3 regions of the Neorhizobium sp. LjRoot104 genome follow, and region 2 is predicted to be linked to each of the others. Evidence: predicted binding sites of a transcription regulator. Region 2 holds the regulator's gene; each other region holds the start of a gene.

Region 1 (10,652 bases), 360 kb from region 2:
TCTTGGCCAGATCGACCTCGATGCCGCGCTTGCGGCAGAAATCGACGGCGGTCTTCAGCACCGTCAGCGTCTTCAGGCCGAGGAAGTCGAACTTAACGAGGCCCGCCTGTTCCACCCATTTCATGTTGAACTGGGTGACCGGCATGTCGGAGCGCGGGTCTCGGTACATCGGCACCAGCTTCGACAGCGGCCGGTCGCCGATGACGATACCGGCGGCGTGGGTGGAGGCGTGGCGATAGAGGCCTTCGATCTTCTGGGCGATATCGAGGAGGCGGGCGACGACCGGTTCCTTGTCGGCCTCCTCCTGAAATTTCGGATCCTCCTCGATCGCCTTCGACAGCGGCGTCGGGTTGGCCGGGTTGTTCGGCACCAGCTTGCAGATCTTGTCGACCTGGCCATAGGGCATTTCGAGCACGCGGCCGACGTCGCGCAAGGCGGCGCGCGCCTGCAGCGAACCGAAGGTGATGATCTGCGCCACCTGCTCGCGGCCGTATTTCTGCTGCACGTAGCGGATCACCTCCTCGCGGCGATCCTGGCAGAAGTCGATGTCGAAGTCGGGCATCGAGACGCGGTCGGGATTGAGGAAGCGTTCGAACAGAAGCGAGAAGCGCAGCGGATCGACGTCGGTGATGGTCAGCGCGTAGGCGACCAGCGAGCCCGCACCGGAGCCACGGCCGGGACCGACCGGGATGCCCTGCTGCTTGGCCCATTTGATGAAGTCGGCAACGATCAGGAAGTAGCCCGGGAATTTCATCTTCTCGATGACGCTGAGCTCGAAATCGAGTCGCTCGCGGTAATCCTGCTCGGTATAACCGCGCGTCATGCCGAGCGTCGCGATCCGCTCTTCGAGACCTTCCACGGACTGGCGACGAAGCTCTTCCGCCTCCGCGCGTTCGGCTTCCGCCGGATCGTCGGTGGCGCCGGTGAAACGCGGCAGGATCGGATTGCGGGTCTTCAGCACGAAGGAGCAGCGGCGGGCGATCTCGACCGTGTTCTCAAGCGCCTCCGGCAGGTCGGCGAACAGCTTCGCCATCTCGGCACGGCTCTTCAGATAATGGTCCGGCGTCAGCCGGAAGCGGCTGTCGTCAGAGACGATCGCATTGTGGGCGACCGCCATCAGCGCGTCATGGGCATCGTAATCGGCCTTGGACGGAAAGAACGCCTCGTTGGTGGCGACCAGCGGCAGGTCGTGATCATAGGCGAGCGTGACGATCTTGTGCTCATGGCGCCGGTCGTAGGCGCCGTGGCGTTGCAGTTCGACATAGAGCCGGTCGCCGAAGATCTCCTTGAGCTTCAACAGCCTTGCTTCGGCAAGCGTGGCATTGCCTTCCTTCAGGACCACGTCGACCGGCCCGCCGCCGGCGCCGGTCAGCGCGATCAGCCCCTCGGTGCCGCCCTCTTCCAGCCAGGAGCGGCAGATATGGGTCGACTGATGCCCTTCGCCGCCGAGATAGGCGCGGCTGATGAGATCGACGAGCCGCTCGTAACCGACGGCATTGGCCGCCAGCACGACGATCGCCGGCAGTTTGGCGAGCTGCTGGTGGCTGTTGCGCCGCTCGTCCGACTGGTCTTCCATATCGATCGACAGCTGGCAGCCGATGATCGGCTGCAGGCCGTCGCCGATCGCCTTCTGGGCGAATTCCAGCGCGACAAACAGATTGTTGGTGTCGGCTATCGCGATCGCGGGCTGATTGTCCGCGATCGCCTTCGAGAGGATCTTCTTGAGCGGCAACGCGCCCTCAAGCAGCGAATAGGCGGAATGGACGCGCAGATGGACGAATTGAGGGGTAGTCCCCAGCTCTTCCGATGCCGATTTTACGTCCATGTTGTCTGCCATGCCTGCGCCTTACCCGTTTGATGAAGCGGGAACCATCTCATGAATCAGGCTATTGTCCGGCGCAGGGCCTTGAGAGTCCAGTTCGGATTTCCCCCCTCAACCGCTTTCGGCCGAGGGTGTCAGATCACATGGCCATCATGATCATGGAGAGGCTGGCCACGAAGGTGGCGATGGAAGCGAATGCGGCAATGTCACGAAGCAGGTCAGTCATCGTCGTCTCCCGTGTTCTCTTATGTTTTTAATTTGTTCTCTTTTTGTTTGAGAGTCAACAAAAGAACAGACCGGAAACAAACGCATCGCGATATCCTCACCCGCCTGGTAAACAAGGTGTTAATGCCGGAGTTTCTAGGCGGCTGAAAGCATACGGATACGTCCGGACCGGGACGACCATCCGGGCGTGAGCAGTTTCCGACGGGTCAGGATCATTGTGGGCGAAGCCGCCCGTACCTTCACATCTCGACGACCTTGCCGCCTTCGATCGTCACGCGGCGGTCCATGCGGCTGGCGAGCTCGTGGTTGTGGGTGGCGATCAGCGCCGCCAGGCCCGACTGGCGCACCAGGGCCTCCAATGCGTCGAAGACATAAGATGCGGTCTTCGGGTCGAGATTGCCGGTCGGCTCGTCGGCGAGAAGGACACGCGGGGCGTTGGCGACCGCGCGGGCTATCGCCACCCGTTGCTGCTCGCCACCGGACAGCTCGGAGGGGCGGTGCTCGGCGCGGTGGCCGATGCGCATGTAATCCAGCAGCTGGCTCGCCCGCTCCTTCGCCTCGGCCTTGGAAAGGCCGGCGATCAGCTGCGGCATCATGATGTTCTCGACGGCGGAAAACTCCGGCAGGAGATGGTGGAACTGATAGACGAAACCGATCTTGTTGCGGCGCAACGCGGTGCGTTCAGCGTCGGGAAGTCCGTTGCAGGCATGCCCGGCGAGAAAAACCTCGCCGGCGTCGGGATGTTCGAGCAGGCCGGCGAGATGCAGCAGCGTCGATTTGCCGGTGCCGGACGGGGCGACCAGCGCGACGATCTCGCCCGTCTTCAGCTCGAAATCAGCCCCCTTCAGGATCGAAAGCGTGGTCTCGCCCTGGCCGTAGTGACGTTCGACGCCCGAGAGCTGCAAGACGGTTTTGCGTGTCATGAAGTATGCCAAGTCCTATTCGTATCGAAGGGCCTGGACAGGATCGAGCCGGGAGGCCCGCCATGCCGGGAAGATGGTGGCGATGAAGGACAGGACCAGCGCCATCATGACGACCGAGAAGGTCTCGCCAAAGCTCATTTCAGCCGGCAGCTGGCTGAGGAAATAGAGCTCCGGATCGAAGAGGATGGTGCCCGAGATCCAGGAGAAGAACTGGCGGATCGATTCGACGTTCAGACAGACGACCACGCCAAGCAGCACGCCCGCGAAAGTACCGACGAGGCCGATCGCCGCCCCGGTCATGAAGAAGATGCGCATGATCGCGCCCGCGCCGGCGCCCATGGTGCGCAGGATGGCGATATCGCTGCCCTTGTCCTTCACCAGCATGATCAGGCCCGAGATGATGTTGAGCGCCGCCACCAGCACAATCAGCGTCAGGATCATGAACATGACGTTGCGCTCCACCTGAAGGGCGGAGAAGAAGGTCTGGTTGCGCTGCCGCCAGTCGGTGATGAAGATCTGGCGGCCGGCCGCCGCCTCGATCTTCGGGCGCAGGTCATCGACATTGTCGGGATTGTCGATGAACAGCTCGATCGACTGCACCAGGCCCTCGGCATTGAAATAGAGCTGAGATTCCTCGAGCGGCATATAGATGATCGTCGCGTCGTATTCCGACATGCCGATCTCGAATATCCCGGAGACCGGATAGGATTTGACGCGCGGATTGACGCCCATCGGCGTTACGTCGCCTTCCGGCGAGATGAGGGTGATCTGGTCGCCGGCCGACAGGCCGAGCTGGGCCGCGAGCCTGGACCCGACCAGCACGCCCTGCCCCGAGGCAAAACCGACCATGTCGCCCGACTTGACGTTGCCGGCGACTTCCGAGAGCTTTTCGAGGTCTTCCGGGCGCACGCCACGCACCAGCGCGCCGGAACCCGCACCGCCGCGGCCCGATGCCAGCGTCTGGCCTTCGACCAGCGGCAGCGCCATCCGCACACCCGGTACGGCCGAGAATTTCTGGGTGAGTTCCGCGTAATCCGTCAGCGGCCCGTCGATCGGCTGGACGATCATATGGCCGTTGATGCCCAGGATACGCGAGATCAGCTCGGTGCGGAATCCGTTCATGACTGCCATGACGATGATCAGCGTCGCGACGCCAAGCATGATGCCGATGAACGAGAAGCCGGCGATGACCGAGATGAAGGCTTCCTTTCGGCGCGACCGCAGGTAACGCCAGGCGACCATCCGCTCAAAGGCCGAGAAAGGACCGGCCGCAGGCGAACCACCCGCCTTTACCGCTTCACCATTCGCCGCGACGCTCGCCATGCCGTTTCCTCAATTTTGTGGTCGCAATTCCGGACGGAAAACCGCTTCACACTCTTCCTGGAATTGCTCCGGCGGCCTGCCGGCTTATCGGCCGGCGAGCCTGTTCATGGCCGCCTCGACGGTCAGCGTTTCGCGCTGGCCGGTCTTGCGGTCCTTGACCTCCACCTCGCCACCTGCGGCGGAGCGGGGTCCGACAATCACCTGGACCGGCACGCCGATCAGGTCGGCGGTCGCGAACTTGGTGCCGGCGCGCTCGTCCGTGTCGTCGTAGAGCACGTCCTTGCCGATCGTTTCGAGACCGCCATAGAGCGTTTCGCAGATCCGGTCGCAGGCCTCGTCGCCGGGCTTCATGTTGATCACCACGACGTCGAACGGTGCGACCGATGCCGGCCAGATGATTCCGTTGTCGTCATGCGATGCTTCGATGATGGCGGGAACAAGGCGTGTCGGGCCGATGCCGTAGGAACCCATGTGGACATGGTGTTCCTTGCCGTCCGGTCCCTGCACCTTGGCGCCCATCGGCTCGGAATATTTGGTGCCGAAATAGAAGATATGGCCAACCTCGATGCCGCGGGCGGACAGCCGGTCGGTCTCGGGGATGGCGTTGAAGGCTTCCTCGTCGTGCATTTCCGAAGTCGCCGCATAGACCGAGGTCCACTTGTCGAACACGGCCTGCATGGCCCCGACATCATCGAAATTGGTGTCCGTACCGGGAATGTCGAAATTGACGAAATCCTTGTGGGAAAACACTTCCGACTCGCCGGTCTCGGCCAGGATGATGAACTCGTGGGACAGGTTGCCGCCGATCGGGCCGGTATCGGCACGCATCGGGATCGCCCGCAGGCCCAGACGCGCGAAGGTGCGCAGGTAGGCGGTGAACATCTTGCGATAGGAATGCTCGGCATCGTCCTTGGTCAGGTCGAATGAGTAGGCGTCCTTCATCAGGAACTCGCGCGAGCGCATGGTGCCGAAGCGCGGGCGGATCTCGTCGCGGAACTTCAGCTGGATGTGATAGAGGTTGAGCGGCAGGTTCTTGTAGGATTTGACGTAGGACCGGAAGATGTCCGTGATCATTTCCTCGTTGGTGGGGCCGTAGAGCATCGGCCGCTCCTGGCGATCCTTGATGCGCAGCATTTCCTTGCCATAGGCATCGTAGCGGCCGCTTTCCTGCCAGAGCTCGGCGGACTGCAGCGTCGGCATCAGCACCTCGATGGCGCCGGCACGGTTCTGTTCCTCGCGGATAATGGCGTTGACCTTGTCGAGCACGCGCTTGCCGAGCGGCAGCCAGGAATAGATGCCCTGGCTCTGCTGGCGGACCATGCCGGCACGCAGCATCAGCCGGTGGGACACGATTTCCGCTTCCTTGGGGTTTTCCTTCAGGATGGGCATAAAATAGCGGGACAGGCGCATCGAGATTTCCGCAGTTGCCGGGCCTATCCTTCAATCCAGGAATCGCCCGTTTCTTCAGTGATATGGCGAGGGTACATAGCCGTTCCGGGGCTCCAAGGGAACCCGCCCCCGCATGAATCGCACGATGTCATGATCACACACCCGGCATCTGCAGACCCGCTAAAAATGGGGATTTCGTGGCAAACGTGCGACATTTATGTCAACTGAAAAATTTTATCGAAGTGTAGCAAAAATACAAAAAAAGCGGATGACAAAGCACATCCTTTGAGCTAGGTTCAGCTCACAAAAGAGGCAAGGAGTTCAAATTCTTGCCATTTCGCGGTCAAGTCTTGGGAGGATCAGATCTTAGGCGCGCTTGTCGCTGCCCCGGTAACGGTTACAGATCACGCGAAACTAGAAACAAGGCTTAACCGCCTTGTTTTTTTTTGCTTTTTCGCCGGCAGAACAGCCAGCGCAGCGTCTTCGCCGACGCTCCTATGCCCGTAAATCATGACAGGGAAATGACAGGCCCGACGCTCCTGCCTTATTGCCGCGCTTCAGTCGAAGGTCGGCACGATGACGGGAATATCGGCGATGCCGACGCCGAAATAGACGGATGCGACGTGGTAGCCGGCATAAATCAGTGTCGAGATCACCGTCGTCAAAAGCACGACGCGTCCGCCGCGAAACTTGCTCGGGGCGCTTTCCACGGTCCCGCTGGTCACTTCACCATCTTCCTGCTGGCTGCGATAGCCGAGCGGAAGGACGATGAAGAGCACGGTCCACCAGATGATGAAATAGATGGCCGCGACCGTCAAAAGAGGCATGATATCGACTCGATCCCGGTTCGAAGAATTGGCGCCCTTATAGGCTGAAAGGCGGGCAAGCTCAAACCTGCAGGCCGTGACGTGATGTCATAGCTGTGGGAATCATACCTGTTCGAGCTCGACCAAGGTGCCGTTGAAGTCCTTGGGATGCAGGAAAAGCACAGGTTTTCCATGGGCCCCGGTCTTCGGATTGCCGTCTCCCAGCACTCGCGCACCGGCCGCCTTCAACGTGTCGCGCGCAGCAATGATATCCTCCACCTCGTAGCAGATATGATGCATGCCGCCGGACGGGTTCTTCTCGAGGAAGGCCACAATCGGGGAGTTGGCCCCAAGCGGCTCGAGCAATTCCACCTTGGTGTTGGGAAGCTCGACGAAGACCACGGTGACGCCGTGCTCGGGCAAGGCTTGCGCCTGCGAGACGCGGGCGCCGAGCGTGTCGCGATAGGTCGAGGTCGCGGCGGCGAGATCCGGCACGGCGATGGCGATGTGGTTTACGCGTCCGAGCATGGTTGGGTCCTCCCGAGTTCAATTCAGCGCATAAGGGGCCGCGAGGCTCCCTTTGATCTCCCCCCTTGAGGGGGAGATGTCACCGAAGGTGACAGAGGGGGTGGCGACGGTGCGGCAGATCAGGTGGCCGATGAATATAAGGAGAGGTTACCCCACTCTGCCCTGCCGGGCATCTCCCCCTCAAGGGGGAGATCGAACCGTGGCGGGCGTTCTCATTCCAAAACGAACACCGCTTCCGCCCCTCAGAGCCGCGTAACGAACACCGTCACGATCGGTTTCTTGCCCCAGGCCTCGTTGGCGGCGGAGCGGACGGCGCGGCGGATCGCCTCGCGGACCATGTCGAGATCCTTGCGGCGGGCGCGCGGAATGCTCTCGACGGCGCCGAGGACGGCGTCATAGAGCGTATCCTCCATGTCTTCGCCCTCGTCGTCGAATTCCGGCAGGCCGAAAGCGATAAGATCAGGATCGGTCACGAAGTCATAGCGGGAGTCGAGCAGGACGTTGACCGACACGTGGCCGACGAAGGAGAGCTTGCGGCGGTCGCCGATGCCCATTTCCTCGAAGTCGCCGATCAGCTTGCCGTCCTTGAAGATGCGGCCATGCGGCGCATCGCCGATCACTTCGGCCGGGCCTGGCGCGAGGCGCAGAATATCGCCGTTGCGAACGCGAGGGATGCTCTTGATGCCCGCGGATGCGCCGAGCTCGGCCTGGGCGGTCAGATGCGCCGCCTCGCCGTGAACGGGCACGAGGATCTGCGGGCGGGTCCATTCGTACATCTGCACCAGTTCGCTGCGGCGCGGGTGGCCGGAGACGTGGACAAGCGCGTCGCTGTCGGTGACGATCTTGATGCCCTGCTCAATCAGGCCGTTCTTAATCTCGAGGATCGCCTTTTCGTTGCCGGGAATGGTGCGCGAGGAAAAGACCACCGTATCGCCCGAGGTCAGCGCCACGTGGCGCATCTCGTCACGGGCGATCTTGGCGAGCGCCGCGCGCGGTTCGCCCTGGCTGCCGGTCAGGATCACAACGATCTTGTCGCGCGGGATATAGCCGTATTCGTCCTCGGCGATGAACGGCTTCAGGCCCTCCATGATGCCGATATCGCGGGCGACGCCGACGACGCGCTTCAGCGAAGAACCGAGCAGCAGGACTTCGCGGCCGGCAGCATCTGCGGCTTGCGCGATCGAGCGGATACGGCCGACATTCGACGAGAAGGTGGTGATCGCCACCCGGCCCTCGGCCGCCTCGATGATCTGGCGCAGGCCCTCCGACACTTCCTCCTCGGAGGGCGAGACGCCCTCGCGCATGGAGTTGGTGCTGTCACACATCAGCGCCAGGACGCCCTCGTCGCCGATCTTGCGGAAACGCGCCTCGTCGGTGAAAGGTCCGAGCGACGGCGCATGGTCGATCTTCCAGTCGCCGGTATGGACGACATTGCCGAGCGGGGTGCGAATGACCAGAGACATCGGCTCCGGGATCGAATGATTGACGCCGACCGCCTCGATCTCGAACGGGCCGACATTGATGCGGTCGCCGGCCTTGAAGATCGTCACCGGGATTTCGGCGCGCGAACCTTCGTAGTCGCGTTTCGCCTCCAGCATGCCGGCGGTGAACGGCGAGGCATAGACGGGCACGTTGAGGCCCGGCCAGAGGTCGTTCATCGCGCCGTAATGATCCTCATGCGCATGGGTGATGATCATCGCCTTGAGATTGTTGCGCTGGCTGGCGAGGAAGCGGATGTCCGGCAGCACGAGATCGACGCCAGGCAATTCCGGTCCGGGAAAGGTCACGCCGCAATCGACCATGATCCACTGGCGCTTCTCCGGCGTTCCATAGCCGTAGAGGGCGAGGTTCATGCCGATCTCGCCCACGCCGCCCAGCGGCAGAAACACCAGTTCTTCTTGGTTTGCCATTTTCTTTGTCTATTCCATTCCTTGAAAGAATACATCACCGGCGGCGATCGGCGTAAGCGCGCCCAGTCCGGTATCGAGCAGTAGAAATCCTTTGTCATCGATACCTGCGAATGTGCCAACAAGCGAGCGATCCGGCAGGTTCACGGTAATTTTTTCGCCGATACCGCAGGCGACCTCGCGCCAGCGCCGGCTGATCTCCGGCGTGCCGCGACCCTCATTCCAGATACCCAGAACCACTGCCATCTCCCTGAAAAGATGCGCAAAAAGCTCATCTGGCGAGATGTTGGCACCGTGGTCGGCAAGCCGCGTGACCGCGTAAGCTACGCTGTCAGGCATGTGGCGGATATTGATGCCGATGCCGATGACGAGCGCGCGGCGGCCGTCCGGCAATCCTTCGCCTTCGAGCAGGATGCCGCAGGTTTTCCTGCGGCCGATCAGGATATCGTTCGGCCATTTGACATCAAGCGGTTCACCGCCCGGTGGCAGAACGGACCTGACGGCGGCGTGGACGGCGACGGCGACCGCGAGCGGCAACGAGCCGATGCGCTCCGGCGGCGCGGGATCGATCAGCAGCAGCGATGCGTAGAGATTGCCAGGTTCGGACGTCCAGGCCCGGCCACGGCGACCACGGCCGGCGAGCTGGCGTGTCGCGGTCAGCCACAACAAACCGGGATCGCCCGCGCGAGCGCGGGCGAGACATTCGCTATTGGTGGATCCGACTTCGTCGAGCGCCTCGTGGCGAAACGCATCGAGCGAGAAACGGTCCCTTTCTCCCGGCATTCTCAGAAGAAGGACTTGGCGGCCGCGCTCGCCGCCGTACCGATCGGTCCGCCGATCAGCACATAGGCAACGACGAAGAGGCCGGAGAGACCGAAGACCAGGCGCAGTTCGCCGGAGATGCGGGCGAATTCGCCCTTGGCTTCATCGAACCACATCAGCTTCACGATACGCAGGTAATAATAGGCGCCGACGACCGAGGAGAGCACGCCGATGATCGCCAGCGCATAGAGCTTGGCTTCGATCGCCGCGACGAAGACGAAGTATTTCGCGAAGAAGCCTGCCAGCGGCGGAATGCCGGCCATCGAGAACATCAGCGCGGTCAGCACCACGGCCATGAACGGCTTGGTGGAAGACAGGCCGGCAAGATCATCGACATTCTCGACATTGCCGCCTTCCTTGCGGCGCATCGCCATGATGCAGGCAAAGGTTCCCAAGGTCATGACCATGTAGATGGTCATGTAGAGGACGACGCCGGAGACGCCGGTCTCGGTGCCGGCCGCGAGGCCGACCAGCGCATAGCCCATGTGGCCGATCGAGGAATAGGCCATCAGTCGCTTGATGTTGCGCTGGCCGATCGCGGCAAACGAGCCGAGCAGCATCGAGGCAATCGACACGAAGACGATGATCTGGCGCCAGTCGGCAATGATCGGCAGGAAGGCGTCGGAGACGATCCGCACCAGGATCGCCATGGCGGCGACCTTGGGGCCGGCCGCGAAGAAGGCGGTGACCGGGGTCGGCGCGCCTTCGTAGACGTCGGGCGTCCACATGTGGAACGGCACGGCGGAAATCTTGAAGCAGGCGCCGGCCAGAACGAAGACCATGCCGAAGATCAGGCCCAGGCCACGGGTCTCGGCCGAGAGAACCTTGGCGATGCCTTCGAAGCCGGTATTGCCGGTGAAGCCGTAGACCAGCGACATGCCGTAAAGCATCATGCCGGAGGAGAGCG
Region 2 (10,652 bases):
GCAGCGGCGATCCGCAACGACTATGCCGATTGCAAGGAAGCGATGGAAATCCTCGATTTCATCGCGGCCGACAGCGATCGTGCGATTTCCTCGACCTTCCGCGGCAAGGGCTGATACCACATGGCCGGCCTCCCGAGCCTTGCGCCGAAGGGCCGGCTGGCGATCATTGCCGGGAAGGGGTTCCTGCCCCTCTATGTGGCGAAAGCCGCCCGGGCGGCTGGCGAAGCACCTCTCATCGTAGCGCTCGCAAATGAATCCGATCAGAGCTTCGATGGTTTCGAAGCGGTCTCCGTTGGTGTCGGCGATCTTTCGACGATCGAGCGCCTGTTTCGTGAAAAGGGCATCACCCGCGTTATCCTGTCGGGCGGCGTGGCGCGCAGGCCCGACTGGCGCGACATTCATCCGACCTTCCGTACGATCCTGAAAGTCCCCTCGGTTGTCCGCACGCTTCTTTCCGGCGGCGACGACTCGGTGCTCCAGATGGTGATCAAGCTGATCGAGGCGATGGGCTGCGAGGTGCTGGGCGCCCACGAGATCGTGCCCGGCCTGCTTGCCAAGACCGGACCGCTCGGCGCCCATGCGCCGTCCGACGATGACCGTCGCGACATCGACCGGGCGTCCGAAGCCGCCAAGCGTCTCGGCGAACTCGACATCGGCCAGGGCGCGGTCAGTGTCGGCGGACGTGTCGTGGCTTTGGAAGGGGTCGAGGGCACGGACCGGATGCTGGAACGGGTGACGGCATTGCGCGCCGAGGGCCGCATCTCCGCCCGCCGCAAAGGTGTGCTCGTCAAGCTTTGCAAACCGCAGCAGGATATGCGCGCCGACCTGCCGACGATCGGGCCATCGACCATCGAGAATGCCATCAAAGCCGGCCTTGCCGGCATTGCCGTGGAGGCGGGACGCGCCTTGGTGCTGGAAGAAGCGAAGATGATTGCCGCGGCCGATGCTGCCGGCATTTTTGTCTGCGGCATCGATCCCGGCCTGCCGCAAGGAGGATTGTGATGGTCAAGACGTTGAAGGTCGGCGTCATCGCCGGCGAAGTCTCCGGCGATCTCCTCGGCGGCGATCTGATCGCGGCCCTGAAGGCAGCCCAAGACGGTCCGGTAGAACTCGTCGGCGTCGGCGGCGAAAGTTTGGAGGCTCAGGGCCTCACTTCGCTCTTCGATTTTTCCGAACTGTCGATCATGGGGCTGACCCAGGTGATCGCCCGCCTGCCGAACCTGATCAAGCGCATAAACCAGACGGCGGCCGCCATCATTGCCGCCAAACCTGACGTGCTGATCATCATCGACAGCCCCGATTTCACCCATCGCGTCGCCAGGAAAGTGCGCGCCGCTTTGCCGGACCTGCCGATCGTCGATTATGTCTGCCCGAGCGTCTGGGCCTGGAAGGAATATCGCGCCAAGGCGATGCTTGCCTATGTCGATCATGTCCTGGCCGTGCTGCCGTTCGAGCCTGAGGCCATGAAGCGTCTCGGCGGGCCGGAAACCACATTCGTCGGTCACAGGCTGACGGCCGATCCGTCGCTCCTCAAGGTCCGCGGCATCCGCGCCGGGCGCCCGGTCAAGGAACCGGGGGAGGAAAAGACGATCATGCTTCTGCCGGGTTCCCGTTCGGCGGAGATCAGGGCGCTGCTGCCGGTCTTCGGCGAGGCAGCTCGCGAGTTCGTTTCGCGCAACGGGCCGACCCGCTTCGTGCTGCCGACCGTTCCCCGCCAGGAAAAGCTGGTGCGCGAGATCGCCGCCGGCTTTGAGACAAAGCCGGAGATCACCGTCAGTTCGGATGGCAAATGGGCAGCCTTCACCGAAGCCGATGCAGCGCTTGCGGCCTCGGGCACGGTGATCCTCGAGCTCGGCCTTGCCGGAATTCCGGTCGTCTCGGCCTACAAGACCGACTGGCTGATCACCATGCTCGCCAAGCGGATCAAGACCTGGTCCGGCGCGCTGCCGAACCTGATCGCCGATTATGCGGTCGTGCCCGAATACGTCAACGACGTGGTGCGTCCGGCAAGTCTTTGCCGCTGGGCGGAACGCCTCTCCTCCGACACCTTGCAGCGTCGCGCCATGATCGAAGGTTTCGATCTCACCTGGGAGAGGCTGCAGGTGCCCGTGCCACCCGGCGAGGCCGCCGCCGGCATCGTTCTCCAGGTTCTGGACACTAAAAAACCCGGCCATCTCTGACCGGGTTTTTTGTTGGGTTCGGCGTTCGATTAACGCTTGGAAACCGGAACGTAGTCGCGCTGCGCTTCGCCGGTATAGAGCTGACGCGGGCGGCCGATGCGCTGCTGCGGATCTTCGATCATTTCGGCCCACTGGGCGATCCAGCCGACGGTGCGGGCGAGAGCGAAGAGCACGGTGAACATGGTGGTGGGGAAGCCCATCGCCTTCAGCGTGATGCCCGAATAGAAGTCGATGTTCGGGTAGAGCTTCTTCTCGATGAAATACTCGTCGGTGAGCGCGATGCGCTCGAGTTCCATCGCCACCTGCAGGAGCGGATCGTCCTTGTGGCCGAGTTCGCCGAGCACTTCATGCGTGGTCTTCTGCATGATCTTGGCGCGCGGATCGTAGTTCTTGTAGACGCGATGACCGAAGCCCATCAGGCGGAACGGATCGTTCTTGTCCTTGGCGCGGGCAATGTATTCCGGGATCTTGTCGACCGAGCCGATTTCCGTCAGCATGTTGAGCGCCGCTTCATTGGCGCCGCCGTGGGCCGGGCCCCAGAGGCAGGCAATGCCGGCCGCGATGCAGGCGAACGGGTTGGCGCCCGAGGAACCGGCGAGGCGGACCGTCGAGGTCGAAGCGTTCTGCTCGTGGTCGGCATGCAGGATGAAGATGCGGTCCATGGCGCGCGACAGCACCGGGTTGACCACATACTCTTCGCACGGAACGGCAAAGCACATGCGCAGGAAGTTCGACGCATAGTCCAGGTTGTTCTGCGGATAAACGAAGGGCTGGCCGATGTGGTACTTATAGGCCATCGCGGCAAGCGTCGGCATCTTGGCGATCATGCGCAGCGAAGCGACCATGCGCTGGTGCGGATCGGTGATGTCGGTCGAGTCGTGATAGAAGGCGGACAGCGCCCCGACGCAGCCGCACATGACGGCCATCGGATGGGCGTCGCGGCGGAAGCCGGTGAAGAAGCGGCTCATCTGCTCATGCACCATCGTGTGATGGGTCACGCGATAGTCGAAGTCCTTCTTCTGGGCTGCGGTCGGCAGTTCCCCGTAAAGCAGCAGGTAGCAGGTTTCCAGGAAGTCGCCATGCTCGGCAAGCTGCTCGATCGGATAACCGCGATGCAGCAGGATGCCCGCGTCGCCGTCGATATAGGTGATCTTGGATTCGCAAGACGCCGTCGAGGTGAAGCCCGGGTCGTAGGTGAAGGTGCCGGTGTGTTTGTAGAGAGCGCCGATATCGACCACGTCAGGACCGATGGTGCCCGACTTGACCGGCAGATCGACTTTTTTGTCACCGATTACCAGATTTGCGCTTGTATCCGTCATGCTGATCCTCCAACCTTTTGGCGGCATGGCGCCCTAAAAGCGCCACAAGAATTAAGCGTCCACAGTTTAGCTATATGATCCGAAAGCTGATGCCAAGCTGTCGTGACGGCATTTTGTGCAGCGCGAAAAAATATTGGGCAGCGGCTTTTGCTTGGATGTCCAACTTCCTGTTGCAGGCCTTTTTCGTACCTCGGAATTCCCGATATTTAACCGTCGGTTGACGGCAGGAGAGGAAGCGCGCAGGTTGCATTGCCGCATGTTTGGCGGTGGGGCGAATAGAGCGTTTCATGCCGGAGGAAAATGCATTTCCGACGCGTGCCGAGGCAGGGAAGCTGATATCCCGGCCCCTGGATCCCCGCATAAACGGAGGTGCATCCGACTCGGTTCAGGTCCGGGATCTGGCCGAGCTTTTTCCCGCAATCGAGCGCAGCCCACCGGTCCATACGTCAGGCAGGTCCTTTCGCCGCTCGGCAATCCGACGGCTTGACCGGCTGAGGCGCGGCCTCCCGGGCATGCTGGAGGAGGAGGCGGTTTATGGCCATGGTTTCCTTTTTCTACCCGTTATCATCGGGGCAGGGGCTGCCTGCTGGTTCGCGCTGCCGCAGACCCCGGCTTTCTGGCCGTATTTTCTCCTCTTTTGCGTCTGCGCGATATTTGTGATCGCCTCACGCTACCGGTCCGGTGCCACGCACCTGTTGCCCCTTGCTTTCGTGCTCTTTCTCGGAGGCATGATGCTGGCGCAGTTCGAGACCTCGAGGCGGTCCACCGTCATTCTCGATACGCCGGTGACCACCGAGCTTGCCGGCGTGGTCGAGCGCAGGGAGATCGACGCCCAGGGCCGCTGGCGTTATATCGTCCGCATCGAGCGGACCTCCAATCCGGAGGTCAGGCGCCCACCGCAGCGTGTATCTCTGCTTTCAAGGTCCCGCCACGAGCCGGCCAAAACCGGCGAGACAATCGGCGGCCGCGCCCGCATTTCACCCCCGTCGGGACCCGCCCTGCCGGGCCTCAACGACTTTGCCTTCTCGTCCTATTTCGACGGCATCGGCGCGGTTGGATTTTTCTATGGAGCGCCGAAGACGCAGGCTGCCGCCCCTTCACCCCGGGGCTGGATTGCGGACGTCGAAACCCGACTTTTCGATCTGCGCAGCGCAATCGCAACCCGTATCCGCGAGACCGTGCCCGGAGATCCCGGCGCCTTTGCCGCGGCGATCGTCACGGACGAACGCCGGGCGATTTCCGAAGACACCACCGAGGCGCTGCGACTGTCGGGCCTCGCCCATATCGTCGCCATTTCCGGGTTGAACATGGCGCTCGCCGCCGGCATCTTTTTTGTCGGCGTACGCACCGTGCTTTCCGTCTTCACAGGCTTCGCCCAGGCCTATCCGGTCAAGAAGATCGCCGCACTCGGCGCCCTGACGATGGCGACGGCCTACTACCTGATCTCCGGTTTCGGCGTTTCGGCGGAGCGGGCCTATATCATGATGGCGATCATGCTGGTCGCGGTGCTCTTCGATCGGCCATCAATCAGCCTGCGCAATGTCGCGCTGTCGGCCCTGGTCATCATCGCCATGTCGCCCTCGGAAATCCTGGGCCCGAGTTTCCAGATGTCGTTTGCCGCCACCGCGGCCCTGGTCGCCGGCTACGCCCTCTGGAAACACAGGGCGGAAGGCCGCGATCCCGAACCTTTGCCGTTCCGTCACCCTGTGGTGACGCCCGTGCTGGCATCCTGGAATTTTGCGGCCGGCGTCTTCGTGACATCGCTGATCGGCGGCATCTCGACAGCAATGTTCTCGGTCGAGCATTTCCACCGTATCGCCGCCTACGGCCTAGCCGCGAACCTCGCCGCCATGCCGATCATCTCCTTCGTGGTCATGCCCGCCGGGCTGGCCGGCATGCTGCTGATGCCGTTCGGCCTCGATGCTCCCTTCATGAAGCTCATGGGCCTCGGCCTGGAATGGGTGATCGCCATCGCCAAGCACATCGCCGCCTGGGGCGGCGATGTCGGCACAGGGCGCCAGCATCCCTGGTTCCTGACCGTCTCGACCGCAGGTTTTCTGCTGCTGACGCTGTTAAGGACGAGACTGAGACTGATCGGCCTGCCGCTGATGGTGACCGCCCTGGTGCTTTCCTGGCATGAGCGGTCGATGCCCCTGCCGGATATACTGATCTCGGAAGACGGGACCACGGTCGCCCTTTTAGACGGGGAGAGGGTCGCCATCAATCGCGCCCGCCCGCCCGACTTCATCTACGACCAATGGAAGAGGGCTCTTTTGCTCGGCGATCCCGTCAAGCCTGAAATGTCGCCATCCAGGGACAAGCCGCCCGACGACAAACCGCTCGGCGACAAGCCTCCCGGCGAGAAAACAAACGAGCGGCGCGAACTGACCCCACCGGAACTCGAAACGGCAAGGTCGCAAATGAAACGAGCGCCTGCCGGCCGCTTCACCTGTCAACAGAAAGCCTGGTGCGCGGCACGCACGGGCAAGGGAATTGTTGTCGCTATCGAGGACGGCCGTTATGCCGGTGCCGCCTGCGACGCCGCCACTCTTGTCATAGCTCCGCGTGCCCGCTTCGACCAATGCCGGTCCGGCGCGCTGATGATCAATGGCGCCACGCTTCGCAAGGCGGGTGCCCTGGAGATTTCCCTCAACGAGGCGGCCGATATACGGCGCTGGAAGGTCCGTGCCGCCATGGAGGGCGAGGACCGCCCCTGGAGCCGGCACCGCCACTATGATTGGCGAAGCCAGGGGTTCGATAGGTCATTGCCGGAACCGCTCCGGCAGCTGATCAATGATACCGGCGGATGAGGCCGACGAGCTTGCCCTGGATCTTCACCCGGTCCGGCCCGAAAATCCGGGTTTCGTAGGCGGGGTTGGCGGCTTCGAGCGCGATCGAAGCGCCGCGGCGACGGAAGCGCTTCAGCGTCGCTTCCTCGTCGTCCACCAGCGCCACGACGATATCGCCCGGATTGGCCGTATTGCTGTTGCGGATGATCACGGTATCTCCGTCGAGAATGCCAGCCTCGATCATCGAATCGCCCTTGACTTCGAGAGCGTAATGTTCGCCGGAACCGAGCATTTCGGCCGGCACGGCGATGTCATGCGTATTGTTCTGGATCGCCGAGATCGGCACGCCGGCAGCGATGCGGCCCATGACCGGAACGGTGGTGGCGTTCGATACGTCGTCGTTGGCGGCCGGCTTCTGAGGTGCCGCGACGGGCTGCGGCTTGCCGAGGCTGCCCTCGATGACGCTCGGCGAGAAGCCGCGGCGGGGCTGGATGCTGGGCGAATAGGCTTCCGGCAGCTTGATGACTTCGAGCGCGCGGGCCCGGTTCGGTAGGCGGCGGATGAAGCCGCGTTCCTCGAGGGCCGTGATCAGCCGGTGGATGCCGGACTTGGACGCGAGGTCGAGAGCGTCCTTCATTTCGTCGAATGACGGCGGGACGCCGGATTCCTTCATGCGTTCGTGAATGAACAGAAGCAATTCCTGTTGTTTGCGCGTGAGCATCTTTTGGCACCCTCAGAGTCGGAAACAAATCCAGAACGGACACTATATGTTCCATATGTGTTCCGCAAGCCCCTAAAATTATGTGAAGTATGACGATTTTTCTTCATAGATGCGTGCCAGATATCTCGTGTCACACCACTTGCGCGGCGCGAGCCCGCTGCCAAAGTAGCTTTGCGATTCCAATTCCGGGGGCCCTCGCGTGAACGCAAGACCAATCGATCATCTCGTGCTGCCGGTGGCGGGACTTGCCGCTGCGCGTTCTCGGCTCACGAAGCTTGGTTTTACAGTTGCGCCCGACGCTTTTCATCCTTTCGGCACAGCCAATGCTTGCGTGTTCTTCTCGGATGGCAGCTATCTGGAGCCGCTGGCGCTTGCCAATCGCCGCCATGCAAGCGCTGCCGCCAAACGCGGTAACGTTTTTACCGCCCGCGATCTGGCCTTCCGCAAGGGGCGCGACAGGCAGGGGCTCTCCGCGCTCGTCATCGCCACGGGTGACGCGATGGCCGATCACGCGCGTTTCAAGATGCGTGGCATCTCGGCAGGCGACGTGCTTGAATTTTCCCGCGGCATGACCCTGGCCGACGGTTCCGAAACGCAGGCGAGCTTCCGGCTGGCTTTTGCGGGTGATGACCGCGCGCCGGATTTCCTGATGTTTTCGTGCCAGCGGATCAATCCCCTGCCGGCCGATCGCGACGAACTGGAGCGCCATTCCAACGCCGTCACGGGGCTGAGCGAGGTCATCCTGTCGGCATCGGCACCCTCCGATTTCGCCCCCCTGGCGGAGCAGGTGCTGCTGACCAAGGCCAAGCCGGAGGCGGCGTCGATCGAACTTGCCGCGGCCAATGCCCGCATCCGCATCCTGCAGGATCAGCAGCTCGAAGCGGAATTCGCCCTGCCGTCGATGCCGGGTGGCGAGGGGCTGCGCGGCCGGGTGATCATCTTCAAGACGACGGATCTTGCCGTGACAGAGATCACCCTTGCTGCTAATGACGTCGCATTCGTCCGCCGGGAGGGCCGTGTTCTCGTCTCGGCGGCGCCCGGCCAGGGTGTTTTGTTCGGCTTCGAGGAATAGGTTCATGGACGTTACCGCAAATTCCAGCGTCTCCGTAGGCGAAGGAGACGGCAAGGTGGTTTTCGCGCAGGACGCAAAACTGTCGCTGATCGCCGGCCCCTGCCAGATGGAGAGCCGCGACCACGCCTTCATGATGGCGGGCGAGCTGAAGGAACTCTGCGGCAAGCTCGGCATCGGCCTCGTCTACAAGTCCTCCTACGACAAGGCCAACCGCACGTCGATTTCAGGCAAGCGCGGCATCGGGCTCGAAACCGCCATGGAAATCTTCGCCGACCTTAAGAAGGAATTCGGCTTTCCGGTCTTGACCGACATTCACACGGAGGAGCAGTGCGCAGTCGTCGCCGAGACGGTCGATATCCTGCAGATACCGGCCTTCCTCTCCCGCCAGACGGACCTGCTTGTCGCAGCCGCCAGGACGGGCCGTGTCATCAACGTCAAGAAGGGCCAGTTCCTGGCGCCCTGGGACATGAAGAACGTCCTTGCCAAATTCACACAGAGCGGCAATCCGAACGTGCTGCTCTGCGAGCGCGGTGCTTCCTTCGGCTACAACACGCTCGTCTCCGACATGCGCTCGCTGCCGATCATGGCGTCGCTGGGCGCCCCGGTGATTTTCGATGCGACGCATTCGGTGCAGCAACCGGGCGGGCAGGGCGCTTCCACCGGCGGCGACCGCACCATGGTGCCGGTGCTGGCTCGCGCAGCCGTCGCGGTCGGTGTCGCCGGCGTCTTTCTGGAAACCCACCAGGACCCGGACAACGCGCCCTCGGACGGCCCCAACATGGTCTATCTGAAGGACATGCCGCGGCTCCTCGAAAAGCTGCTCGCCCTCGATGCTGTCGCCAAGGCGGCTTGAGCCCGCTCACTAAAAGCGCGCAACCTGCCTCGATTGTAATTTTCGTGTCATTGATTATGAGACATTTTCAGTGACCTCGTGACGTCAAGTCCAAACCCAGGGAGAGACCCTTGACCGCCATCACCGATATCATCGCCCGCGAAATCCTCGACAGCCGCGGCAATCCGACCGTTGAGGTGGATGTCTATCTGGAAGACGGTTCGATGGGCCGCGCGGCCGTTCCGTCGGGCGCCTCCACCGGCGCTCATGAAGCCGTCGAACTGCGTGACGGCGGCAAGCGCTATCACGGCAAGGGCGTCGAAAAGGCGGTCGAGGCCGTCAACACCGAGATCTTCGATGCGATCGGCGGTTTCGATGCCGAAAGCCAGATCCATATCGACAAGACGATGATCGCCCTCGACGGCACCCCGAACAAGTCGCGGCTCGGCGCCAACGCCATCCTCGGCGTCTCGCTCGCCGTCGCCAAGGCGGCCGCCGAAACCTCCGGCCTGCCGCTCTACCGTTATATCGGCGGCCCGAACGCCCATGTCCTGCCGGTTCCGATGATGAACATCATCAACGGCGGCGCCCATGCCGACAATCCGATCGACTTCCAGGAATTCATGGTCATGCCGGTCGGCGCCGACACGCTGAAGGACGCCGTGCGCATGGGCTCGGAAATCTTCCACGTCCTCAAGAAGGAACTGGCAGCCCAGGGCCATAACACCAATGTCGGCGACGAAGGCGGTTTCGCACCGGGCCTCAAGAGCGCGCCGGAAGCCCTCGACTTCATCATGAAGTCGGTCGAGAAGGCCGGCTACAAGCCGGGCGACGACGTGTGCCTGGCACTCGACTGCGCCTCGACCGAATTCTTCAAGAACGGCAAGTACGAGATGGAAGGCGAGGGCCGCACGCTCGAGCCGGAAGCCATGGCCGATTACCTGGCCGAACTCGCAGCCAAATACCCGATCATCTCGATCGAAGACGGCATGGCCGAAGACGATTGGGCCGGCTGGAAGTACCTGACCGACAAGATCGGCGCCAAGGTTCAGCTCGTCGGCGACGACCTGTTCGTCACCAACTCGGCCCGCCTGCGCGACGGCATCAGACAAGGCGTCGCCAACTCCATCCTCGTCAAGGTCAACCAGATCGGTTCGCTGTCGGAAACGCTGGACGCCGTCGAGACCGCTCACAAGGCGAGCTACACGGCCGTCATGTCGCACCGCTCGGGTGAAACGGAAGATTCGACCATCGCCGATCTCGCTGTCGCCACCAATTGCGGACAGATCAAGACCGGCTCGCTGTCGCGTTCCGACCGGCTTGCCAAATACAACCAGCTCATCCGCATCGAGGAGATGCTGGGTCCGCAGGCCTTCTATGCCGGCCGCGGCATCCTGAAGGGTTAAGGACTGTTTGGCGAAGCCAACGAAACGATCCAGTGAATCGTTTCGAGGGACGTACGCCCTGAGCCCAAGCGAAGGGCCAGCAAATTATTGCATCACAATTCCAAAGCCCGCGCCGAAAGACGCGGGCTTTTTTCGGACTCGATTCTGGTCAACGATTGCTTAAGCAAGTTCTGCGAATTTGAAGCTCTGTTTCGGGTCTGATTTGAGATCCCGTAAGCGTGACAAGGCGTTAGAGCGGCATGTGGACAAAGCATCATAAGAAAAGAAAATTCGGCCGTTTTGTCCTTCCCGCCATTACAGTCGCGTTCCTGTCCTACTTCGGCTATCATTCCA
Region 3 (10,652 bases), on a different contig from region 2:
ACGGTCCAGGAGTTCAAGCAGGCTCTGTCCCGTCTGGGGCCGAACACCGAAGACCCGCTCATAATCCGCCTGAGCCGCAGGATTGATGCCCAGGAACGTGTAGTCGCGGTCGATCATCTGGATTGGAGAATCGGTATCCTCGACGATGCTGGCATAAATACGCCGTTCCGCCAGGCTCTTGTTCACGCGCTCCTCGAGCGTCGCGTTCACAGCGCGCAGAGCGCTTTCTGCGCGCGCGCGTTCAACCGAGGCCCACGTGCGTTCCGCGACCTCGGATGCGATGGCCGCCTCTTCATCCGTCCAGTGCCGTGGTTTACTTTCATGAACGTACAAGATGGCCACCAGCCGGCCTTCCTTCAGCAGAGGAACGACCAGCAATGATCTGGTCCCGATACTCGCATATCCTTCTGCGTAAGGTGCGGAAACCGGGTTGTCGGAAACGGAGTCCAGACGCAGCGTTCGTCCCGCTTTTAGCTCGGCGATGATCGCGGGGCCAAATATCTCCAGCCGCCGCGTCTCGCCGCCAAGCGACGACATCTCGCCGTTGCTCCAGTCGCGTTCGACAGTAACATATTCCTGGCCCGCATCGATCTCGCCGTATCCGGCCCTTCCTACAGCCAGATATTCTCCAAGGAGCCGCGCCGCGACCTGCTTGATCTCCTCTGCGCTCGCTAGCGGACGAAGCTGGTCAGATAAGGCCAGCAAAAAGGATTGACGCTCGGCGAGTGCACGCAGGTTGGCTTGAGCGTAGGCACGTTCGACGGCTGACCACGTCCGCTCGGCAACCTCTCGTATCAGCGCAAGTTCCTGCTCTGTCCAATCCCGGGGTTCCTTGTCATGGACGTAGAGCGCAGCGACGAAGCGACCGCTACGGATCAGAGACATCGTTACCACACTTCGGATTTGAAGCGCCTGAAAGGCTGATGCGCTTTGGGGATCGGAAACCCTTGCGTCGGAAAAGGAATCGGAGATCACCAGCGAAACGCCACCCCGCAGAGCAGCCAGTACATCTGGTCCGAAAGCAGCGAGATCATGCGTTCCGCTGTGGCTTTCTACCGTACCGTCGGTACAGTTGCTTGGGGTCGTGAAGTAGCGCTCGCTGTCATCGACTGATCCATATCCAACGCGGCTGACGCCCAGATGCGACCCAAGGGCATGCTGGGCGATTTCGATAATACCTGATGCATCGTCGGTACTGTGAAACGCTGTTTCCAGGTCAATCAGAAAAGCCTGACGAAGCCTCGCCGTTACCGCCTCAGTCGTTTCGCTGCAGATGCATAAAGCAGCGGCGACTCGGCCATCTTCATCGCTAATTGGGCTATAGGAAAACGTGAACCACGCCGGCTGCAGTGCCGGCCGGCTGAGCATCACCTTCATATCCTGGAACAGGGTCGAGTTTCCTGCAAAGGCCTCGTCGATGACAGGCGCCACCTGCTCGCTGACTTCCGGCCAAACCTCGAAGAACGGCCTCCCAAGCGCGGATGGATGGCGAGAGCCCAGGATCGGTATGTAGGCCTCGTTGTAGATCAGGCGGCGGTCGGCCCCGATGACGATGAACATGGGGAAGGGTGCGTTGGCTACGGCATCAATGACCCCTTTGAGGTAGGTCTCCTGTCGCTCGATAAATAGCTCCAGGTCGGGATCGAGTTCACCTCGTCCGCCGGACAGGCGCTGTAAGTATTCAAGCACTCATCGGTCTCCACGCCGCCAACAGTCTTGGCCTTGATCACCACACATAACGCTCTTCATCGATCAGCAAAGGAGGCAGCTGGAAATTCGGGTCCGGGACATAATGCGTGAGAAGCTAAAGATATACGTCTAGACCCGTCGGCAGAACCAGCAAGCGCGTGTTCGGTACGGTATCGGACGCAGCACGCATTTGTTTGATCCTCGCAAAGCAAACGATCGAGTCAACAAACGTACCACAGTGAACAAAACTGACAGACAGAGCTAGGCGAATGCGAATATCCTTGAGTTACCTTGAGCTCACAGGGACAGTTTTAAACGGCCACGCGCGCCGGGGGCTGTCGGTCCCGGTTTCCGGCTGACGCCGGCGCTACGCTAAACCTCCTGCGGCAACCCTCTTAACCGGTCTTGCGAGAGGCGAACTGCCTCCGCGGTTCCCGCTCCGGCTGGTATGCCCTTCTGTCTGGCTGGTTGGACTGGCATCCGCAGCGACTGAAATGTCCCGACATCCTGCGATATCGAAAAAAAGTGATTCGCCTCAAACGTTTACCGCGATGCGCTACGGCTATGATTCCAAAACGATTCTCGTCACGTTAGACTTTTAAGCGCCCCATGCAGGTTTCTTGAGCCCGCTTGACTCTTTTAGGTCCTCGGAACAAAAGAAGAACATTAGCAATTCTGCGGGACATGAAGTCCTGATCAACGCGAGCCGAGGGAGGTCCGTGAACGATGTCGCGCGCCCATAATCCTCGGGTCATCGAGGAACTGAGAGACCGCATCGCCCACCTGGAGGGCAGTGCGGCAAAGAAAGCCGTCGTCTTGCCTTTCGGCGTTCGCGAGATGGACGAGCATCTACCGGGAGGCGGGCTATCATACGGCGCTCTTCACGAGATTGCAGGCGGGGGGGCCGGCACGGTGGACGGAGCGGCAGCGGCACTGTTTGCCGCAGGCATTGCCGCGCGCTCGAAGGGCAAGGTGCTCTGGTGCCTGACGAGACCTGACCTGTTTTTTCCCGCCATCGCCCAGGCCGGCTTGCATCCGGACCGCGTGGTCTTCTGCGAAGGCGACAAGGAGGAGGATGTCCTTGCGTCCATGGAGGAAGGGCTCTCGTTCGGTGGCTTGGCAGCCGTGGTCGGGGAGCTGGTGCGATTGCCGATGGTGGCATCCCGGCGGCTGCAGCTGGCTGCCGAAAAGACAGGAACCATGGGGCTCGTTGTCCGCAGATGGCGGCGGCAGACGGAAGCGTCGGACTTCGGCAATCCAACGGCCTCGACGACACGGTGGAGGGTGAGCGTGCTGCCGTCGGAGGAACTGCCAGTGGCAGGAGTCGGCCGGGCCCGATGGCTGTTGGAATTGATGCGCGTGAAAGCAGGCGAGTGTGCCGAGTTCGAATTAGGAGCCTGTGATGCCAAGGGTCGTTTGTATCTACTTCCCCACTCTGCCAACAGACCGGATACGACGGCATGGAGAGGGTACCGTGCCAGCTGAACAGCCTCTCGTCGTCATCTCCAAATCGGGCTCCAAACGCTGGGTCTCGGCTGCCGATACCGCCGCGCGCAAACTCGGCCTCAAACTCGGCATGCCGGCGAGCAAAGCCCAGGCGATCGTTGCCAATCTGACGATGATCGATGCCGATCCGGCCGCCGACGCTGCTGCGCTCGAACGCCTCGCGCTCTGGGCGCTGCGGCAATACAGCCCTGTCGTCGCCGTCGACGGGGTGGACGGCATCGTCATGGATACCGAAGGCGCCGATCACCTGCAGGGTGGCGAGGACCTTTTAATCTCCGGCTTGGTCAACGGGTTGAGAGCACGCGGACTGACGGCACGCGCTGCGGTCGCCGATACGTGGGGAGCGGCGCATGCGATCACCCGCCTGACGTCAGCGGAAACGACCGTCGTTCCGGTGGGCGGTGTGGCGAGAGCGGTGACTGGACTGCCGATCCACTGTCTGCGTCTCCCACCAGACACAATCCATGGGCTGCGGGTGATGGGCGTCGAGACGGTCGGTGAACTCTCCGCCATGCCGCGCGCACCGTTGACGCTGAGATACGGGCCGGAGGTCGGGCGGCGGCTGGACCAACTGTTCGGGCGAATGGCTGAACCCATCGAACCCTTGCGCACTCCGGAGCTTGTCGAGGCTGCGAAGAACTTTCAGGAGCCGATCGGCACGGCGAAGACGATCGCCAAATATGTGCGCCGGCTGGTCGGGGAACTCACCGCCAAGCTGGAGGAGCGCGGCCTTGGCGTCAGGCGTTCCGATCTTGTCATCCACCGTGTCGACAACACCCGCCAGTGCATTCGAGCCGGCTTGGCAAAACCGGTGCGGGACCCCGCCCGGCTGTCAAAGCTGTTGTGCGATCGTATCGAGAAGATCGACCCGGGCTTCGGGATCGAACGGCTCGTGCTTGTCGCCATCATGGCCGAGCCACTGGAGGAGCGACAGGTCGCGTCGTCACTCATTGAAGAGCAGGTGGTCGACGTGACGCCGCTCGTGGACATTCTCGGTAACCGTGGCCAGCGGCTCTACCGTGTCACGCCCGTCGCCTCCGATGTTCCCGAGCGGTCGGTGAAGCGGATTGGGCCGACGGCCGACGAGACCGGCGCGACATGGGCCGCCAAATGGCCGAGGCCGTCGCGGCTACTGGCGAACCCGGAACGGATCGACGTCACCGCTCTGCTCCCCGACCAGCCGCCTGCTGTCTTTACCTGGCGGGGCAAACGTCGCCGCGTGAAACGGGCAGACGGACCTGAGCGGATATTCGGCGAGTGGTGGATCCGGCCAAGAGAACATGCCGCCGTTCGCGACTATTTTGTTGTCGAGGACGAGGCCGGCGAACGCTACTGGGTCTATCGCGCCGGCGACGGAGTGGACGCCGAGACTGGCTCCCATCTCTGGTTTCTGCATGGGGTGTTCGGATGAGATATGCCGAGCTTCAGGTGACTACACATTTCTCGTTCCTGCGCGGCGCCAGTTCCGCCGAGGAACTGTTTGCCACCGCGGCAGCGCTCGGCATCGATGCGTTGGGCGTGGTCGATCGCAACTCGCTTGCCGGGATCGTGCGGGCATGGGAGGCAGCAAAGACCACCGGCATCCGACTGGTTGTCGGCTGCCGGCTCGATCTTTCCGACGGCTTGTCGATCCTGGCCTATCCAACCGACAGGCCTGCCTATTCGAGACTGACCCGCCTGCTTTCGCTCGGCAAGAGCCGGGGCGGCAAGGGCAAGTGCATTCTCGATCTGTCGGACGTGGAGGCCTATAGCGCTGGCCTTATTGCGGTTCTTGTCCCGGATGAGGCCGACGAGACGACTGCAGGCCAGCTCAGGAAGATCGCCGCGATCTTCGGGGACAGGGCATATGTCTCACTGTGCCTGCGCCGTCGTCCGAACGATCGCCTGCGGCTTCACAATCTTTCCAACATGGCGGTGAGATACAAGGTCAAAACGGTCGTCACCAATGACGTGTTGTTTCACGATCCCAGTCGCCGGCAGCTGCAGGACATCGTCACTTGCATCCGCAACCGCACCACCATCGACAGCGTCGGCTTCGATCGCGAGCGGCATGCCGATCGCTTCGTGAAGGCGCCGGACGAAATGCACCGGCTGTTCTCGGAGTATCCGGAAGCGCTGGCACGAACGCGCGAGATCGTCGACCGCTGTCTTTTCGACATGAGCGAGCTTCAATATCAGTACCCGGAAGAGGCCCTTGTGCCGGGCCTTGATGCGCAGCAGTCACTGACGAAATTCGCCTGGGAGGGCGCAGCAAGCCGATACCCGGAGGGGATACCCGGCAAGGTCCGCAAGGCGATCCTGCACGAACTCGAACTCATCCGGGTGATGAAATACGCTCCATACTTCCTCACCGTTTATAGCATCGTTCGGTTTGCCCGGTCGCAAGGCATTCTCTGCCAGGGAAGGGGATCGGCGGCGAACTCGGCTGTCTGCTACTGCCTTGGTATCACCAGCATCAATCCGGAGACAGGCGATCTGTTGTTCGAGAGGTTCGTCTCGATGGAACGCGACGAACCTCCGGATATCGACGTCGATTTCGAACACGCCCGCCGCGAAGAAGTTATTCAATGGATCTACGAGACCTATGGCCGCTCCCGCTCCGCCCTCTGTTCCACCGTCACCCGCTACCGGGCCAAAGGCGCGCTGCGTGATGTCGGTAAAGCCTTAGGACTGCCGGAAGACCTGATCACACAGCTTTCGTCAGGCGTCTGGGGCTGGTCGGAAGGGGTCGGCGAGAAGCAGCTCAAGGACAACAACATGAACACTGCCGACTACCGCCTGAAGCTGGCGCTCGACCTGTCGGCCCAGCTGATGGGTGCGCCTCGCCATCTTGGCCAGCACCCAGGCGGCTTCGTCCTGACGCAGGATAGGTTGGACGATCTGGTGCCGATCGAACCGGCGACCATGAAAGACCGCCAGGTGGTGGAATGGGACAAGGACGATATCGAGGCGCTGAAATTCATGAAGGTCGACGTGCTCGCACTCGGCATGCTGACCTGCATGGCGAAGTCGTTCGAGCTGCTGCGCGAACACAAGAATATCCCGATGGGTCTGTCCGATGTCGAGCAGGAGGACCCGGCCACCTACGCGATGATCCGCAAGGCCGACACGCTCGGCACGTTCCAAATCGAAAGCCGCGCCCAGATGGCGATGCTGCCGCGACTCAAACCCCGGACGTTTTATGACCTTGTCGTCCAGGTGGCGATCGTTCGGCCCGGGCCGATACAGGGCGACATGGTGCATCCCTATCTGAGGAGACGGGAGGGCAAGGAAAAGGTTGAATACCCGACTCCTGAACTAGAAGCTGTGCTTGGCAAGACGCTCGGCGTTCCGTTGTTTCAGGAGAGCGCGATGAAGGTGGCGATGACCTGCGCGGGATTTACGGCCGGCGAGGCGGACCAGCTCAGGCGTGCCATGGCCACCTTCAAGTTCACGGGCGGGGTCTCCAAGTTCAAGGACAAGCTCGTCGAGGGCATGGTCAAGAACAACTACACAAGAGAATTTGCTGAGAAGACTTTCACGCAGCTCGAAGGCTTTGGAAGCTACGGTTTCCCCGAAAGCCACGCCGCAAGCTTCGCGCTGATTGCCTATGCGAGCTCATGGGTGAAGTGTCACCACCCCGATGTGTTTTGTGCGGCCTTGCTCAATAGCCAGCCGATGGGCTTCTACAGCGTTGCCCAGATCGTCCAGGATGCTAGAAACCATGGTGTCGAAGTTCGCCCCGTCTGTGTAAACCGCTCCCGCTGGGACTGCACCATGGAGCGGATCGGCAATTCCGACCGCTTCGCTGTTCGTCTCGGCATGCGTGTCGTTAGGGGTCTGTCGACCAATGATGCCGCCCGTATCGTCCTGGCGCGTGCCGAGCATCCATTTGTCTCGGCCGACGACATGTGGCGACGCTCCGGCGTGTCACCGCCCTCGCTGGTCAAGCTCGCCGAGGCAGACGCTTTCCTGCCGTCACTGCAACTGGAACGGCGACAGGCGCTGTGGGACATCAAGGCGCTCCGCGACGAACCCCTGGAACTCTGGGCGGCCGCCGCTGAGCGCGAGGCCCGGGTTATTGCCGAGATGCAGGAACCCGAGGTGGCGCTGAAGTCGATGACCGAGGGCAGGGAAGTGGTCGAGGACTATTCGCATACCGGCCTGACCCTCAGGGCGCATCCGGTCTCTTTCCTCCGCCGCGATCTTGAGCGAAAGGGTATCGTGCCCTGTGCCGAAGCCATGGGCCAGCGCGACGGAAGGTGGCTCTGGACGGCCGGCCTTGTCCTCGTGCGACAGCGGCCGGGATCGGCGAAGGGCGTGATGTTTCTCACGCTGGAAGACGAAACTGGTATCGTCAACGCTGTCGTCTGGCCGTCTCTGTTCGAGCGCCAGCGGCGCGTCCTGATGACCGCAAGCATGATGGCGATCAACGGACGCATCCAGCGGGAAGGTGAGGTGGTTCATCTGGTTGCCCAGCGCCTGTTCGACTTTTCCACCGATCTGGCGAGCCTCGGGGAGAGGGACGGACGATCGGGTGACTTCCCGCTTCCGCATGGCCGCGGCGACCAGGTCAAGCATGGAGGAGGGCCGGATCCACGGGATAATCCGAAGCCCGCTGTTCAAGCCCGTGACATCTATATCCCTGACCTCCATATCGATAATTTGAAGATAAAATCCAGAAACTTCCACTGAGGAGACCCGTGTGTCGCGCCTGTTTGCAGTCACCAAAAGCCTGGACGAGGTTGTCGCGCATTTCGCGGTCGACATGGCGCCAGCCCTTGAGGTGCCGCGCGAAACCGTCGAAGGCACTCCCGGATTGATCGTCCTCGAGAAAGAAGGGTTGAGGCTGTTGAAGTCGATCCCTTGGGGCTTTCCACGCCAGACACGCGACATGCGACGTGAGGGCGAGCCCCCGAGCCGCATCGGCCTTGTTGCCGACCTGACCAATCCGCTCTGGGACCGCATCGTCGTGGATCCCAGGTATCGTTGCCTCATCCCGCTCACGCATTTTGCAAACCCCGACGGCGTCAAAGGCGAAAAGACGCGCTCCTGGTTTTCGCTGAACCGCCAGCCGCTGACCGCTTGGGCTGGCTTCTGCAGGAATACGCCAGAGTTCGGACCCGTATTCGCCGGCATGACCATGACCGCCAACGAGAAGATCAGGCCGTTCAACGACCGCATGCCAGTCCTGCTTGCGCCAGACGAATACGATCGCTGGCTTCATGGTTCAATCGAAGACGTTATCGCTTTCCAGTTCCGCGAGCCGCCGCCATCCGATGACTTCGAAATCCTTCATAGCCTCGACCGCTGGCAAAGTGGGGTGTCCCCTGCCAAGGCTTCACCCCGTCGGGACAACATGCTTATGTAGTCGAGGTTTGCGGCTCCAATCGAAAGGTTTGCAGAATGTGCAATTTGTACACCGTCCGTCTGTCCGCCGCGGAAGTGGCCGCACACTTCCGTGTTCCGAACCCGATGCAGTCGAACGCACCGGAGGAAGTCTATCCGGGCACGCCCGGCATGGTGGTGACGGAGAATGAAGGTGTGCGCGAGCTTCGCTCGATGGTGTGGGGCTTTCCGCTTCGCCTGAAAGGAATGAAGCCGGAGGCCAAACCAAAGCCTGTCAACAACATCGCGGATCTCGCGAAAGGCATGTGGATCGGTCTTGCCCGTAAGCCGCAATGGCCGTGCCTGATCCCCGTCACGGGTTTTGCCGAAGCCGAGGGCGAGAAGGGCAGGATGACCCGCACCTGGTTTTCCTTGAAAGACCAGCCGGTCTTTGCCTGGGCAGGCCTGTGGCGGATCAGCGATGAATGGGGTCCAGTCTATTCCGGTGTCATGACGGATGCGAACGAAGCGATCCAGCCGGTGCACGATCGCATGCCGGTTCTTCTGCATGCCGACGAGCACGAGCAATGGCTTCATGGCAGTTTCGAGGATGCGCTTGCGTTTCAGAAGCGGACGTTTCCGCCCGAGTTGGTGACGATGGAGCGGACGAACGAGCTGTGGGCACGGAAGAAGGCAGCTCCGGAGGCGCCTTTGCTCCTTTGACGACAACCTGTTCCTAGAGGCTTGCAAGCCAGTCGGCGTAGGGCGTGTTCTTCGCCAGGTGCCTGTTGTAGTCCGGTGCGCCGTCGTCCCACCAGGGGGCGCCGCGCTCGCCGAGAGCAACTTTCGCCTGATCGACCAGATGCCGGGCTTTTTTGATGGCCCCCGGGTCTCCCTTCGCGTCGCGGACGGCACGTCTTGCTGACATCAGGTCCTTGACCAGCCTTTCTCGCGTGGCGTCGTCCAGCGCCGGATTGCTCTTGCGCCAGAGCCTGCCGCACACCACGAAATACCGCCCATCCGGCGTATCGGGGTAGGACGGGGTGTCAGGACGCTTCGTCACAGGAGTGTCCCCTGGGCAGGCTCGAGCGGCTCCATTTCCTGGCGTTCTCCGCGCCGTGCCAATTCCGTCTCGGCACTGAAGCGGACGTCGACATCGCGATCACGCGCGAAGTCCTCAAGCGCTTCATCAGGGATCCGATCCCAGGTTTTGCCGCGATCCGGACCAGCGGGAACGCGCGGCAGTAGACCCGGTTCGCGGCTCCAGGCCAGGAGTTGGTCCAGAGATGTCGCATTCAAGAGGTCCCGGAGGTGATGCGCGGTGACATACGCATCGGGCATGGCGCGATGGGCCGGCAGGCCGATGTCATGTACGAGACCCTCCGGCATGCGCTGGTAGCGCAGCATCTGGTTGGAAAAGCGCGGCAGTTCCGGCCAGACTCGCAAAGCCGATTTCCAGGTGCAGATCCATGGCGTTCCACCGGTGAAGCGCGGCGTGCAGTAGCGCTGTTCAAAACCCGCCCGGTGCGCCGCGAGCGCATCCAGCCGCCCCGGAGGTCGCAGCACGCTTGCGGCGATATCCTTCCAGAACGGAGCATCGGCCACCTGGCTGTCAAGGATATGATGCACGGCAATCGTATCCGGCGTCATCGGCCGTCCGGGATTGACCAGCAGTGCGCCACGCTCCTCGGTCACCCGCCACACGCCATCGTCACCAAGAACGACATCCTGCCAACCGATCTCGCAGACATCGTTCGGGCCATTGCCGCCGGTCTCGAGATCGATGACGCGGACTCTGGGGAGAGAAATGTCGGAAATCCTGATCGTTCCTCTTGTTGAACCCGATCATAAAGCCAGGTCGAGCTGGGGTTGTTCCCCGTCATGGTCTGTCTGATCGTTGGTGAGCGAGGAGAGCGTAACGCCAAGCAGACGGACCGGGCGCTTGAAGGGATAGACCGTGGCAAGAAGCGCCGATGCCGCCTCCATGATCCCAGCAACGCCCGTGACAGGAAACGTGCCCGTCCTGCTTCGCGTTGCCTGGGTGAAGTCCGAATATTTGATCTTCACCGTCACCGTCCTGCCGCTGATCGACTTTGCCTGACAATGCGACCAGACTTTTTCCGCCAGAGGTCTCAGCTCGGTGGTGGCCA

Evidence for each region. The regulator LexA, encoded in region 2, represses DNA repair genes until DNA is damaged. The targets are predictions, from matches to a motif close to TGTTCNNNNTGTGTTCNG.
Region 1: the regulator LexA is predicted to act here: its motif matches at 2,071-2,088, upstream of dnaE (DNA polymerase III subunit alpha).
Region 3: the regulator LexA is predicted to act here: its motif matches at 2,338-2,355, upstream of ACSQ8R_RS30455 (ImuA family protein).

Annotation. Positions count from the first base shown of each region.
Region 1 covers NZ_CAXURS020000001.1:1,057,676-1,068,327, reverse strand. Annotated here, with positions in the region: gene dnaE (DNA polymerase III subunit alpha) at 1-1,837, opposite strand, end outside; gene ACSQ8R_RS05415 (ABC transporter ATP-binding protein) at 2,287-2,970, opposite strand; gene ACSQ8R_RS05410 (lipoprotein-releasing ABC transporter permease subunit) at 2,986-4,293, opposite strand; gene proS (proline--tRNA ligase) at 4,378-5,703, opposite strand; gene ACSQ8R_RS05400 (DUF1467 family protein) at 6,240-6,509, opposite strand; gene mce (methylmalonyl-CoA epimerase) at 6,612-7,016, opposite strand; gene ACSQ8R_RS05390 (ribonuclease J) at 7,259-8,926, opposite strand; gene ACSQ8R_RS05385 (biotin--[acetyl-CoA-carboxylase] ligase) at 8,936-9,706, opposite strand; gene nuoN (NADH-quinone oxidoreductase subunit NuoN) at 9,709-10,652, opposite strand, start outside.
Region 2 covers NZ_CAXURS020000001.1:1,421,854-1,432,505, forward strand. Annotated here, with positions in the region: gene lpxA (acyl-ACP--UDP-N-acetylglucosamine O-acyltransferase) at 1-114, shown strand, start outside; gene ACSQ8R_RS07310 (LpxI family protein) at 121-1,002, shown strand; gene lpxB (lipid-A-disaccharide synthase) at 1,002-2,180, shown strand; gene gltA (citrate synthase) at 2,210-3,499, opposite strand; gene ACSQ8R_RS07325 (ComEC/Rec2 family competence protein) at 3,787-6,309, shown strand; gene lexA (transcriptional repressor LexA) at 6,290-7,009, opposite strand; gene ACSQ8R_RS07335 (VOC family protein) at 7,209-8,081, shown strand; gene kdsA (3-deoxy-8-phosphooctulonate synthase) at 8,086-8,934, shown strand; gene eno (phosphopyruvate hydratase) at 9,045-10,319, shown strand; gene ACSQ8R_RS07350 (FtsB family cell division protein) at 10,559-10,652, shown strand, end outside.
Region 3 covers NZ_CAXURS020000002.1:1,740,319-1,750,970, reverse strand. Annotated here, with positions in the region: gene ACSQ8R_RS30460 (GAF domain-containing protein) at 1-1,689, opposite strand, end outside; gene ACSQ8R_RS30455 (ImuA family protein) at 2,416-3,174, shown strand; gene ACSQ8R_RS30450 (DinB/UmuC family translesion DNA polymerase) at 3,092-4,606, shown strand; gene ACSQ8R_RS30445 (error-prone DNA polymerase) at 4,603-7,869, shown strand; gene ACSQ8R_RS30440 (SOS response-associated peptidase family protein) at 7,880-8,545, shown strand; gene ACSQ8R_RS30435 (SOS response-associated peptidase) at 8,581-9,225, shown strand; gene ACSQ8R_RS30430 (hypothetical protein) at 9,239-9,565, opposite strand; gene ACSQ8R_RS30425 (DNA polymerase III subunit epsilon) at 9,562-10,197, opposite strand; gene dinB (DNA polymerase IV) at 10,348-10,652, opposite strand, start outside.